3 regions of the Delftia sp. Lp-1 genome follow, and region 2 is predicted to be linked to each of the others. Evidence: predicted binding sites of a transcription regulator. Region 2 holds the regulator's gene; each other region holds the start of a gene.
The links. Region 2 encodes FNR, which switches genes on or off when oxygen is low (the NO sensors DNR and NnrR bind a similar motif). Its sites were predicted from a motif close to TTGATNNNNATCAA; they were not measured.

Region 1: a site for FNR is predicted at 2,232-2,245, ahead of LGR64_RS08740 (bacteriohemerythrin). Genes of this name have one in related genera too.
Region 3: a site for FNR is predicted at 1,801-1,814, ahead of LGR64_RS09615 (COX15/CtaA family protein). Genes of this name have one in related genera too.

What each region holds. Positions count from the first base shown of each region.
Region 1 is NZ_JAJALJ010000001.1:1,970,726-1,974,973, reverse strand. Features, by position in the region: gene LGR64_RS08750 (Zn-dependent hydrolase) at 1-931, shown strand, start outside; gene LGR64_RS08745 (Bug family tripartite tricarboxylate transporter substrate binding protein) at 1,186-2,169, shown strand; gene LGR64_RS08740 (bacteriohemerythrin) at 2,280-2,834, shown strand; gene LGR64_RS08735 (universal stress protein) at 2,925-3,362, opposite strand; gene LGR64_RS08730 (2OG-Fe dioxygenase family protein) at 3,462-4,244, opposite strand.
Region 2 is NZ_JAJALJ010000001.1:3,527,813-3,532,060, forward strand. Features, by position in the region: gene hemN (oxygen-independent coproporphyrinogen III oxidase) at 1-1,348, opposite strand, end outside; gene fnr (fumarate/nitrate reduction transcriptional regulator Fnr) at 1,511-2,230, shown strand; gene LGR64_RS15905 (hypothetical protein) at 2,312-2,599, opposite strand; gene LGR64_RS15910 (FixH family protein) at 2,779-3,093, opposite strand; gene ccoG (cytochrome c oxidase accessory protein CcoG) at 3,151-4,248, opposite strand, start outside.
Region 3 is NZ_JAJALJ010000001.1:2,156,253-2,160,500, forward strand. Features, by position in the region: gene LGR64_RS09590 (hypothetical protein) at 1-125, opposite strand, end outside; gene LGR64_RS09595 (hypothetical protein) at 277-513, opposite strand; gene LGR64_RS09600 (hypothetical protein) at 510-692, opposite strand; gene LGR64_RS09605 (hypothetical protein) at 854-1,264, opposite strand; gene LGR64_RS09610 (hypothetical protein) at 1,317-1,595, shown strand; gene LGR64_RS09615 (COX15/CtaA family protein) at 2,086-3,285, shown strand; gene cyoE (heme o synthase) at 3,282-4,187, shown strand.

The DNA of each region.
Region 1 (4,248 bases), 1.6 Mb from region 2:
AAACGGCATCGCCCTGCAGCACCCGTTCGAGGTGATCGACTTCCTGTCCGAAGAACCCAGCGACTACGGCATCTCCTGCATAGGCAGCCGCGCGCTGTCGGGCAAGCTGGACGCCGCCATGCTGGCCGCCCGCAACCCGCAAGGCGAAACCCTGGCCGAAGGCATGCGCCGCATCGGCGCGCGGCCCGAGGCGCTGGACCGCCCGCTGCGCAGCGCCGGCGGCACAGCCGCCTTCGTGGAACTGCACATAGAGCAGGGCCCGGTGCTGGAGCAGCGCGGCCTGCCGATTGGCGTGGTGACGAACATCGTGGGCATACGCCGCGTGAGCTTCACCGTGCGCGGCCAGGCCGACCACGCAGGCACCACGCCCATGGACATCCGCCAGGACGCGCTGGTGGGCGCGGCGCGCATCATCGATGCGGCCAACCGCAAGGCCGCCGCGCTCAATGGCCAACCCCACTATGTGGTGGCCACCGTGGGCCGGCTATCGCTCACGCCCAATGCCTCCAACGCCGTGCCCGGCCTGGTCGAGATGATGATGGAAGTGCGCAGCGACCACGCCGGCGTGCTGGAGAGCTTCCCCGAGGAACTGCTGGCCGAAGTCCTGCCCGGCCTGGCCGCCTTGCGCGTGCGTGCCGAGATGGCCGACGTGAGCCGCTCCCAGCCCACGGACTGCGCTGGCCTGGTCATGCAGGGCGTGGAGCAGGCCTGCGCAAACCTGGGCTACGCCCACATGCGCATGCCCAGCGGCGCCGGCCATGACGCCGTCTACATGGCGCCCACCGGACCCATGGGCATGATCTTCATCCCCTGCCTCCACGGCCGCAGCCACGCGCCCGAGGAGTGGATAGAACCCGCCCAGCTGCTGGACGGCACCAGGGTGCTGTACGAGACGGTGCGCGTGCTGGACAGGCAGTTGGCGCAGGGCTGAGCGCCTGGCCTGCGGCCAGGGACCAAGGCGGCATAAAATAGCCCGCTTCCCTCTGGAGCAGGCACAAGCTGCTCCTTGGTGGAAGCCCCTGTGGCACAGATTGCGGAAATCCGCCCAAATAGCGGGTTTCCCAATGCAAGATGGCGGAACCACCCTCCCCGATCATCGACAACCCACCGCGTGGGCGGCCCGGCACTGCCGGTCCGCTGCGAGAGGGTTGCACCGCCCCATCAGACCCTGGAGTTTCTTCTTTCATGTTCCGCCAACTGATCACCTGCACCGCCGTGGCCGCCGCCATGGGCCTGAGCTTTTCCGCAGCCGCCCAAGGTGCGGCTGCCGACTATCCGAACAAGCCCGTGCGCATGATCGTGCCCTTCCCGCCCGGCGGCGGCACCGACATCCTCGCGCGCGTGGTGTCCAACAAGCTCACCGAAGTCAGCAAGTGGACCGTGGTGCCCGACAACCGCGCGGGCGCAGGCGGCACCATCGGCATCACCGAGGCCGCCAAGGCAGCGCCCACGGGCTACGACATGGTCATGGGCCAGAAGGACAACGTGGTCCTGGGCCCCTACCTCTACAAGAACCTGCCCTGGAACCCCGTCAAGGACCTGGTACCCGTGGCCCACGTGGCCTACACGCCCATCGTGATCGCCACCAGCGTGAACTCGCCCTACAAGACCCTGGCCGACATCGTGGCCGCTGCCAAGCAGCACCCGGGCAAGGTGACCTACGGCTCGCCGGGCAATGGCACCAGCATCCACATCTCGGGCGTGCTGCTGGAGAAGGCCGCAGGCATCCAGCTGGTGCACGTGCCCTACAAGGGCTCCAATCCGGCCCTGATGGATGCGCTGGCCGGCAACGTGGACCTGCTGGTGTCCTCCGTGCCCTCGGCCATCGGCCAGATCAAGGCCGGCAAGCTGCGCGCCATCGCCGTGACCTCGGCCAAGCGCTCGTCCTCGCTGCCCGACACGCCCACGCTGGCCGAAGCGGGCCTCAAGGGCTTTGACGTGAGCACCTGGTACGGCCTGTTCATGCCCAAGGGCACGCCCACGGCCATCGTGACCAAGGTCAACGCCGAAGTGAACAAGCTGCTGGCCATGCCCGAAGTGCGCGACGCCATCCAGACCCAGGGCGCCGAGCCCCAGTCCATGAGCGTGGCCGACTTCGACAAGATGTTCCAGGCCGACTTCAAGCAGTCCAAGCAGATCGTCGAGTCCTCGGGCGCCAAGATCGAGTGACATGCCTGCGGTGCCAGGGCTGCATGCCCGGCACCGCCTGCAATGGCCAACGCCGCATTTCATTGATGCAGATCAGGCTGATCTGCATCAAGGAGCTATGTGACAGTCCCGTGAATACTTCTCTGGAAATCACCGAATTCCTGGAGAACGTCATGGCATTGCTGGTCTGGGTCCCCGAGCTGGACACCGGGATTGCAGAAATCGACCGGCAGCATCGCCGCATCGTCGATTACATCAACAAGCTCTACGAGCTGCGCTCGTCGCCCGACCGCGAGGCCCTGGGCGATGTCATCGGCGAGATGATCGACTACACCGTCTCGCACTTCGTGTTCGAGGAAAGCCTGATCGAGAGCGCCGGCTACATGTTCGCCGGCCCGCACAAGAAGGTGCACGAGCTGTTCACGCGCCGCGTGATCGAGATGCAGACCCGCTTCGATGCGGGCGAGGACGTGGCCGCCGAGCTGCACGGCATGCTCTCGCGCTGGCTGTTCAACCACATCCGCAACGAAGACACCGGCTACGTGGACTCGGCCAAGGCGTATCTGCGCATGGCGCGCGAGTCCAGTCCTGCCGCCGAGAAGGAAAGGCTCAAGAACGAAGTGCTGCAGGAGCTGGAACTGCAGCGCAAGAAAAAGGGCTGGCTGGCACGGCTGCTCAATCGCTGATCGCCCTCTCCCCCTGCAGCGCACCAACAAAAACGGCTCCCGAGGGAGCCGTTGACGTTTCACCCGGCGAAGGGCCGAGCGGCCCGGTGATTACTCGCGCACCACCAGCACCGGCACGCGCACGGCGCCCAGCACGCGCTGGGTCACGCTGCCCAGCATCAGCTTTTCCAGGCCACGGCGGCCTTGCGAGCCCATGATGATCAGGTCGGCGCCCGTGCTCTCGAGCACGCGCACGATGCCTTCGTGCACCGCATGGCCTTCGCCGACCACGGTGGTGGCGGTGATGCCGGCCTCGTCGGTGATCTTCTTGACGGCGTCCAGCGTGGTGTTGGCCTCGGCCGTGGCCGCGCTCAGGTACTGCGACTGGCCGTAGGCGAAGTCGGCGCCCACGCCCGTGAACGGATAGGGGTCCACCACGTAGACCGCCGTCAGCGTGCTGCCAAAGGCCTTGGCCAGCTCCACGCCCTTGTGAACCGCCAGCATCGAGCTGTTGGAGCCGTCCACGGGAACCAGGATGTGCTTGAACATGCGTTTTCTCCTTTGTGCTTGGCCGCCGTCAACAATCGGGGGCGGCCGGGTCGATGAACCAAAGTGTGCGCCCATCATGCGCCAGCGTCTTGAGCTGCATCAATCCTTGCGGCGACGCGTCAGCTCCGAGCCCTGGAAACCCTGGCGGCGATAGGTCAGCACCAGGGTATCGCGCACGCCGCCCGGCTGCTCTGGCTGGATGGGCGTGGTCTCATGGATCATGCGGGCATCGTCCAGCAGCATCACCGACCAGGGCTCGGTCAGCGTGAAGCGCTGGCCGCTGGGGCCCGTGGCCTCGAAGATGCGTGTCTCGCCGCCCTTCACGCCCTCGCGCCCGACCAGGATCACGGCCACCAGGTCCACGCCGTCGCGGTGCGCGCCTTCGGGCGTGGGCCGGCCAATGCCGTCCGTGGTGTCGATGCGGAACTGGTGGGACTCGATGAACCAGCGCTCGTGCTGCACATCATCACCCTGGGCGCAGAACACCTGGTCGGACAGGCCCGCCAGCGCCAGCAGCAGCCGGCTCCAGGTGGCGCTTTGCGCCGTGGCGTCGCGCATGGGATCGAACATGCGCAGCATGCCGCCATGCAGGGCGTTGTATTCCACCGGCTGCCAGTGCGCGCGGTGCTCCACCTGCTGCAGCCCGTCCTCCCCGGCGATGAAGCAGGAATGGCGGCGGCGCCGGTAGCGCCCGCCGTCCTTCAGAAAGGCATCTGGCGGCAGCTGGGCCCAGTCGGCATCGAGCGCATGCAGCTCGGTCAATGACACGCCTGCCCAGGCCGCGAATTCATCGGGGCGCAGCACCGCATAGCCTGCGTCGCGCAGCGACTGCGCTGCATTCTGGGGGGCGATATAGGGAGGGGGAAACGTGATGTGCGCCATAACC
Region 2 (4,248 bases):
CCGCCTGCAGATATCGGTCAAACAGCATGGCCACGCCGCGCACGAAGTACCAGCCCATGGGCGTGACCTGGAAGCCCTCGTCGCTGATCTGCACCAGACCCTTGGCCTGCAGGTCCTCCAGGGCCGCCATCTCGGGCGCGAAGTACTCGCGAAAGCCCAGCAGCCAGGCCTGCTCCATGGGCTCGAACAGCACGGCGCCCTGGCACATGATGGCCATGATGACGGCGCGGCGCACCAGGTCGTCGCGCGACAGCGCCAGGCCCCGCACCACGGGCAGGTGGCTGGCGTCGATGGCGTCGTAGTACTCCTCCAGCGTCTTGGCGTTCTGGCTGTAGCTGGCGCCCACCTTGCCGATGGCCGACACGCCCAGCGCGATCAGGTCGCAGTCGGGCTGGGTGCTGTAGCCCTGGAAGTTGCGGTGCAGCCGGCCCTGGCGCTTGGCCACGGCCAGCGAGTCCTCGGGCAGGGCGAAGTGGTCCATGCCCACGTAGACATAGCCACCGTCCATGAACGCGGCGATGGAACGCGACAGCATGGCCAGCTTGTCGGCCCCCTGGGGCAGATCCTCGGCCGCAATGCGCCGCTGCGGCTTGAAGCGCTCGGGCAGGTGGGCATAGGCATAGAGCGCGATGCGGTCGGGCCGCAGCGCGTTGACCTGGGCCAGCGTGCGCTCGAAGGATTCGGGCGTCTGCTTGGGCAGGCCGTAGATCAGGTCCACGTTGATGGAGGCAAAGCCCAGCTGCCGCGCGGCCGCCACCAGCTCGAACACCTGCTCGGCCGGCTGCACGCGGTGCACGGCGATCTGCACCTGCTCGTCGAAGTCCTGCACGCCGAAGCTCAGGCGGTTGAAGCCCAGCTCCTTGAGCACGGCCAGGCGCTCAACGCTGACGGTGCGCGGATCGACCTCGATGGAGTACTCGCCACCCGGCTCCAGCTTGAAATGCTCGCGCAACAGGCCCATCAGCGTGCGCAGCTCGTCGTCGGAGAAGAAGGTGGGCGTGCCGCCGCCCAGGTGCAGTTGGCTGACGGTCTGGCCCTTGCCGCAATGGGCCGTATGCAAGGCCATCTCGCGCGCCAGGTAGTCCAGGTAGACGGCGGCGCGATCGTGGTGGCGCGTCACGATCTTGTTGCAGGCGCAGTAGTAGCAAAGCGACTCGCAAAAGGGCACGTGCACATACAGCGACAAAGGCATGGCACGCGCTGCGGTACTCGATTTGCGTTGTTGCAGCGCCAGGATATAGTCCTCTGCACCAAAGGCCTCGACAAAGCGGTCGGCGGTAGGGAACGAGGTGTATCGGGGCCCCGGTACGTCAAAGCGACGCAGCAGCTCTGGGGTGACAGCGGTCATGGGTTTTTTCCTCTAATACCTCGACTGTGCCGCAGCACATCGGTCATGTCCTTGACTCATATCAAGAGTTGTTTGAGGGACTGCTGCGACAATTTGATCCAACTCATCGCAATCCACGAGGTCACCGCCGGCACGCTGTGTGCCGCTGATGTTTATCACTCCATGAACCTTCAGACCATCAAAGCCTCCTGCTCCAACTGCAACCTGCGCGAACTGTGCATGCCCATGGGCCTGGATGCCGAGCAGATGCAGCGCATCGACGACATCGTGGCCACGCGCCGCAAGGTCAAGCGCGGAGGCCTGCTGTTTCGCAACGGCGAGACATTCACCTCGCTGTACGCCATCCGCACCGGCTTCTTCAAGACCTGCGTGGCCACCGAGGACGGACGCGACCAGGTCACAGGCTTTCAGATGGCCGGCGAGATCATCGGCCTGGACGGCATCGTCAACGACCACCACACCTGCGATGCCGTCGCGCTGGAAGACGCCGAAGTCTGCGTCATGCCCTTCGACAAGCTGGAAGACCTGTCGCGCGAGGTCACGGCCCTGCAAAACCATGTGCACAAGGTCATGAGCCGCGAGATCGTGCGCGAGCACGGCGTGATGCTGCTGCTGGGCAGCATGCGCGCCGAAGAGCGCCTGGCCGCCTTCGTGCTCAACCTGGTGCAGCGCCTGCATGCGCGGGGCTTTTCCAAGTCCGAACTGGTGCTGCGCATGACGCGCGAGGAAATCGGCAGCTACCTGGGCCTGAAGCTGGAGACGGTGAGCCGCACCTTCTCCAAGTTCGCGGACGACAACATCATCGAGGTGCGCCAGCGCCATCTGCGCATCCTGGACACGGAGGCGCTCAAGCGCATCGTCAACAGCCAGCAGTGCCAGTGAGGCTGCAAGGGCGGCAAGCATTCATCCGCCAATGAACAAGGCCCGCGACAGCGGGCCTTGTTCATTGCGGCGGGCTCTCGCTCAGTCCCGCCCCAGCCCCTGCATGGCCAGGTCCGGGTCGGGCTCGGAGACCACGCCGTCATTGAGATCGCGGGCCGAGCGGCCCAGCATGGTGGTCATCAGGCTGGAGAGCATGGTCACGCCCCAGAAGGCGAAGAAGGCCAGCGTGTAGATGCCCTGGCGCGACCAGCCCAGGTCGCCGAGCCAATGCAGCTCCAGCGGATCCACAAAGGCAAAAACCAGCATCTCCATCACGGCGGCTGCCAGAAAGGCAGGCCAGGCAATCCACATCCAGCGTTGGGCCAACATCAGCGATCTCCTTGTGCTGTCGAGGGGTCGCCTTCATTGTGCGCCGCGCCAACGCATGGCGCCAAGCCCCGCAGCGCCCTGCACGCCTGTAGGAAACCCTCACCCGTCGCGCATGCCGGAGATGCGATCCGCCATGCAAAAAGGCCGCGACTGCGGCCTCTTGCAGGGGTGCACGGCGATCAGCGGTCCGTGGGGTGATCGTGCGCGGGCGTGGCCGCATGGTTGCGGCCGGTGACGGCGGGCGCCATGCTCTTGGGCACTTCGCGCACGCCATCGGCACGCTCGTTGATCGTGATGCCGTTGCGGTAGTAGTCGGGGTCGATCACGGGATCGGCGCCATTGATGGCGATGATGGCCGTGATCACGGCAGCGACCACCACGGCCGCCGGGCCGGCCACCACCAGCCAGACATGGCCGAACTTCCACCAGGGCTTGCCGGCGTCGGGGTGCGATGGAGCCTGCGCGGGCGCGGACACTGCGGGACTGGAAGACATGGGAAACCTCTTTCTTTCAGGCGGCAGGCGCGGACCGTGCCGCGCCTGCCAGGAACATCACCGGGGCACCAGGAAGACGGCCTTTTCGGACGCGCGTCCCGCGCCCGAATGCACGGCATCGATATCGAAGAATACGGTGTGCGAGCCCGGCTCGGCCGAACCGTAGGGAATCTGCAGGCGCGCCGCAATGCCGCGCGTCTCGGCCGGGCCGACCTCGACTTCCTGCTCGGACGCCAGCTCCAGCCCGTCCAGGCCATGGGTGCTGATGCGGTAGCGCTGGGCCTGCTCGGTGGCATTCATGATCTGCAGGCGGTAGACATTCTCCAGCTTGCCGCCCGCCACGATGCGCGACAGCGAGGCGCGGTCGCGGATCACGTCCACCTTGACCGACTGGCGCAGCGCCAGGCTCACGATCATGGCCACGCTCAAGCCGATCAGCACGGCCGAGTAGATCAGCACGCGCGGACGGAAGATGCGGCGCAGCACCTGGGCACGCCGCCACAGGCCGGCCATGGCGTTCTGCGTGGTCAGGCGGATCAGGCCGCGCGGGTACTCCATCTTGTCCATGATGGAATTGCAGGCGTCTATGCACAGGCCGCAGCCAATGCATTCGTATTGCAAACCGTTGCGGATGTCGATGCCCACGGGGCAGACCTGCACGCACATCTTGCAGTCGATGCAGTCGCCCAGGCCCTGGGCCTTGTAGTCCACCTTCTTGGTGCGCGGCGCACGCGGCTCGCCCCGGCCCGTGTCGTAGCTGACGATCATGGTGTCCCGGTCGAACATGGCGCTCTGAAAGCGCGCATAGGGGCACATGTACTTGCAGACCTGCTCGCGCATGTAGCCCGCGTTGCCATAGGTGGCAAAGCCGTAGAACAGCACCCAGAACATCTGCCAGCTGCCCTGCAGCGCCAGCAGCTCGCCGCCCAGCTCGCGGATGGGCACGAAGTAGCCCACGAAGGTGAAGCCGGTCCACAGCGCAATGGCGATCCACAGCAACTGCTTGAGCGACTTCTTCCAGGCCTTCTCGAAGGTCCAGCCGTTCTTGTCCAGCCGCATGCGCGCGCTGCGGTCGCCTTCGACCTTGCGCTCCACCCACATGAAGATCTCGGTGTAGACCGTCTGCGGGCACGAGAAGCCGCACCACAGGCGCCC
Region 3 (4,248 bases), 1.4 Mb from region 2:
ATGCAGACCAGCGTCAGCATGAGCACCACGCAGATGGGGCCCAGATCCACGGAGGCGATGTCCAGCCCCTTCAGCGACTGCCAGCGTTCTGAGCGTACTTCCAGTGGTTCTTCGGGATCGGCCATGGCACCTCCACTGCGTTGAGTGTGGACACATGCTAGGCGTAAGTGAGCATGCAAACAATATGGGGACTTCGCCAGGATGTGAGGGTATACAGCAGCACCGGCTCGGTTGGCTTCACGCTTGAAGGCTCTTTCCGCTGCTGCCGTGTGACAGCTACTTGACCCACATCAACTGCACCGCCACGGCCAGGGCGATGGCCAGCAGCACCAGCAGCACGGCCACTGCCACGATGGTGACCGCCCTGCGGCGCTTTGTCTTGCGGGGGTTGCGCAAACGGGGCGGGGTGGGAGGGGGCTGTGTGGCATCCAGCGCCGCAATTCTTGCCAGCCAGTCTTCGGCGGTGGGCAAGGTGGGCGATGCGGGTGGTGAGACGGGCTTGCCACGGTTCATGGCTCCAGCTCCTGACGCATCTCTTCAAGCACCTGCACGGCGCCCTGGATCATGGCCAGCCTGTGCTGCAGCGCAGCCTTTTGGGCCTGCAGCCGGTCCAGCTGCTCGGCAACCAGCGCCTCGTCGACCCGCAGCTTCTTCAGCCGCTCCTGTATGGCCTCCATTTCCGGGGCGCTCATCTGCCAATCCTCCAGCATCGAAGGGCGCGGAGCGTGGCCCGGACCCTTCTCACAATTCACACGAATGCCGGCAATTATCTGTGCGCCTTAGTGATTGGCTATGAATGAATTGACATAGATTGTCATCGACCGGCGCAGAAGGCCGAAGGCTGTGCAGTTGTTCAAAGCAGCCAGGTCCTGTTGGGCCGGTTGCCGTCGATTTCCACAAGTCCTGCGTCCTGCAGTATGGGCAGGATGTAGGTGATCACCACGGCTGCGTTGTCGTTGGCCTGTTTGGCCGCAAAGCCCAGAAAGCCGGGCCGGTGCTGGCTGGAGGCCACGATGCAGGGCCGCTCGGCGCCGTGATGCTCCTGGGCCAGATGTCGCAGCACGGCGCCGAAGGCTTCCCGCCTTATGCGCACCGTGTTGCCCTTGTGCGTTCTGACTTCCAGGCCGCTGTCGCTGCGGCGGATGACAGTGAAGGACGCGGTGCGTCCCTTGTCGGGCGTCTTCAGGGGCTTGTCCTGGGCGATGCCGTCCCAGAAGGCATTGAAATCGTTGTTGGAGAGCACGCGCACGAAAAAGAGGTCCATTGCCTGGAGGTTTTCTTGGACGTGGAGTCTCCCTGGCTTCACCTGGCCGAAGATGAGCAAATCTGAGCAGTGCCGCTCAATGTGCGAGAAATTTGAGGAAGATCCGGCCTTGCCGCGTTCTGACCTCGGTCCCTTCGATAAAGCCCATCAGTCTGACCGGACCGTCCATGGAGTACAGCGCCGGCCCATCGATGCGGTAGATGGGCCTGGTCCCGCACCGGACGAATTCATCGCCTTCGACACGCCCGATTTCGTTTCCGTGCCCATCAAGCACAGTCCACGAGCCTCCTGCAATCATGGCCTCACCCGGCAGTTGCCGGTCCCCAAGTGAAACCACCAATCTAAGGAACGCGAGGTGTCTGAATCTGAGCGAATCTGAGCAGTCGTGTAAAGCTGGGCCGCCGACGCCTTGGGCAGGGTCCTGTGGAAATTCGTGTGCGCCAGGCCCAAGCCGCATCGCACCGGCCAAAAGAAGCTGGCTGCGATCTAGGGGCACTGCATGCGTGGGCGATTGAGCGGTTCGCAGCCAAGTAGAATTGTTTCATATCAAAGACATGCTGCTCTGAAAGTTGCAGCGACCGGGCCCGCTTGGCGGGCCTTGTGCATGAGGTGCGCCTCCCACTGCCTGTATCTGGGTGCATGTCCTGATTCTCTGTAGGCCCGGCCTGCGATCCAATCTCGCGCATGGGGCTGAGCCTTCTCGTCAAATTGCTCTCATTTATGAAGATCTGCTGTCGCCAACCGGATGCGCCTGCGGCATTGCCTTTCGGCTTGCCCGGGGGCCATGCCGTGTGGTGCACGCCGCACTGCGGAGGGCGGGCGTGAGCGAACAGGCGCTGTACGATCTGGCCCCCGTTCTGGAGCTGATGCTGCTGGGCCTGTTGCTGGCGCTGGGCCCCCTGGCCTGGGTGTGGCTGCGCAATCGCAGCGGTGGCTCGCTCAAGCGGCTGCAGGCGCTGTCGGTGCTCACGCTGTTCCTGACCTTCGATCTAGTGCTGTTCGGCGCCTTCACCCGCCTGACCGATTCCGGCCTGGGCTGCCCCGACTGGCCGGGCTGCTATGGCAGCGCCAGCCCCATGGGCGCCCGCGCGCAGATTGCCGAGGCGCAGGCCGCCATGCCCACCGGGCCGGTGACGCATGGCAAGGCATGGATAGAGATGGTCCACCGCTATCTGGCAACCACCGTGGGCGTGCTCATCATCGCCATGACCATCATGGCCTGGCGGCGCGCGCGGCGCCTGGGCAGGGCGGGTGGCGCAGGGGCCGAGCGTACAGGGGCGGGGGGCACAGGCGGTGCCCTGAGTCCATGGTGGCCCACGCTGGCGCTGTTCTGGGTCTGCCTGCAGGGCGCCTTTGGCGCCTGGACCGTGACCATGAAGCTTTTCCCGGCCATCGTGACCCTGCACCTGCTGGGCGGCACGGGGCTGCTGGCCTTGCTGTGCGTGCCCGCCGTGGGGTTGAGCCGTGCTGCGCGCCAGCAAGGGGCGACCGTAATTTCACCCGCGCTGCGCGCGGGGCTGTGGCTGGGCCTTGCGCTGCTGGTGCTGCAGGTGGCGCTGGGCGGCTGGGTCAGCACCAACTATGCGGTGCTGGCCTGCAGCAGTTTCCCGACCTGCCAGGGCAGCTGGTGGCCGGCCATGGATTTTTCGCAGGCGCTGCAGATCTGGCGTCCGCTGGGCCTGCTGCAGGACGGCAGCAACATCAGCTTTGCGGGCCTCACGGCCATCCACTATCTGCACCGCCTGGCGGCCTATGTGGTGGTGGCTGCGCTGGCCGGGCTGTGGTGGCGTTTGGGTGAAGTGCCCGCACTGGCGTCGCAGCGCCGCGTGCTGGGTGCGTTTTTGGTGCTGCAAGTGCTGACAGGCCTGTCGAACGTGGTGCTCGATTGGCCGCTGGTGGCCGCGGTGCTGCATACGGGCGGCGCAGCTGCGCTGGTGACCGTGATTGTTTGGTGCCTGGCGGCCAGCCGCCCGGGCGCACTGCGGGACGGTCTGCCGGTTGCCCGTGGAGAGATTGCATGAGTAAACAAGCTTCCCTGAGTGTCGAGCCCTCGCGCTGGACACAGTTCTATGCCCTGACCAAGCCGCGTGTGGTGCAGCTGATCGTGTTCTGCGCACTGATCGGCATGGTGCTGGCCGTGCCGGGCTGGCCCAACGCCGACCAGTGGCTGCACATGGCGCTGGCCTGCCTGGGCATCTGGCTGGTGGCGGGCGCGGCTGCCGCCTTCAACTGCCTGGTGGAGCGCCATATCGATGCGCGCATGAAGCGCACCTCCTGGCGGCCCACGGCGCGGGGCGAGCTGAGCAGCCAGCAGGCGCTGGCCTTCTCGGCCATCCTGTGCACGCTGGGCGCGCTGGTGCTGCTGCTGTGCACCAACCCGTTGACCATGTGGCTGACGCTGGCCACCTTCGTGGGCTATGCCGTGATCTACACGGTGATCCTCAAGCCCGCCACGCCGCAGAACATCGTGATCGGCGGCGCCTCCGGTGCCATGCCGCCCGTGCTGGGCTGGGCCGCGATGACGGGCCAGGTCGGGCCCGAGGCGCTGATCCTGTTCCTCATCATCTTCCTGTGGACGCCGCCCCATTTCTGGGCGCTGGCGCTGTACCGCGTGGAAGACTACCGCCAGTCCGGCCTGCCCATGCTGCCCGTGACGCATGGCAGCGAGTACACGCGGCTGCAGATCCTGCTGTACACGGTGATTCTGTTTGCGGCCTGCATGCTGCCCTTCATGTACGGCATGAGTTCCTGGCTTTATCTGGTGGTGGCCGTGGTGCTGAGCGTGGGCTTCTGTGCCTATGCCTTTGCACTGTGGCGCAATTACTCGGACCAGCTGTCGCGCAAGACCTTCCGCTTCTCGCTGATCCACCTGAGCGTGCTGTTCCTGGCGCTGCTGATCGATCACTACCTCTGGCTGGGCTGATGGCCTGAGGGCCATGGCCGCGCAATGAAAACCGGGCCCTTGAGGCCCGGTTTGTCTTGGT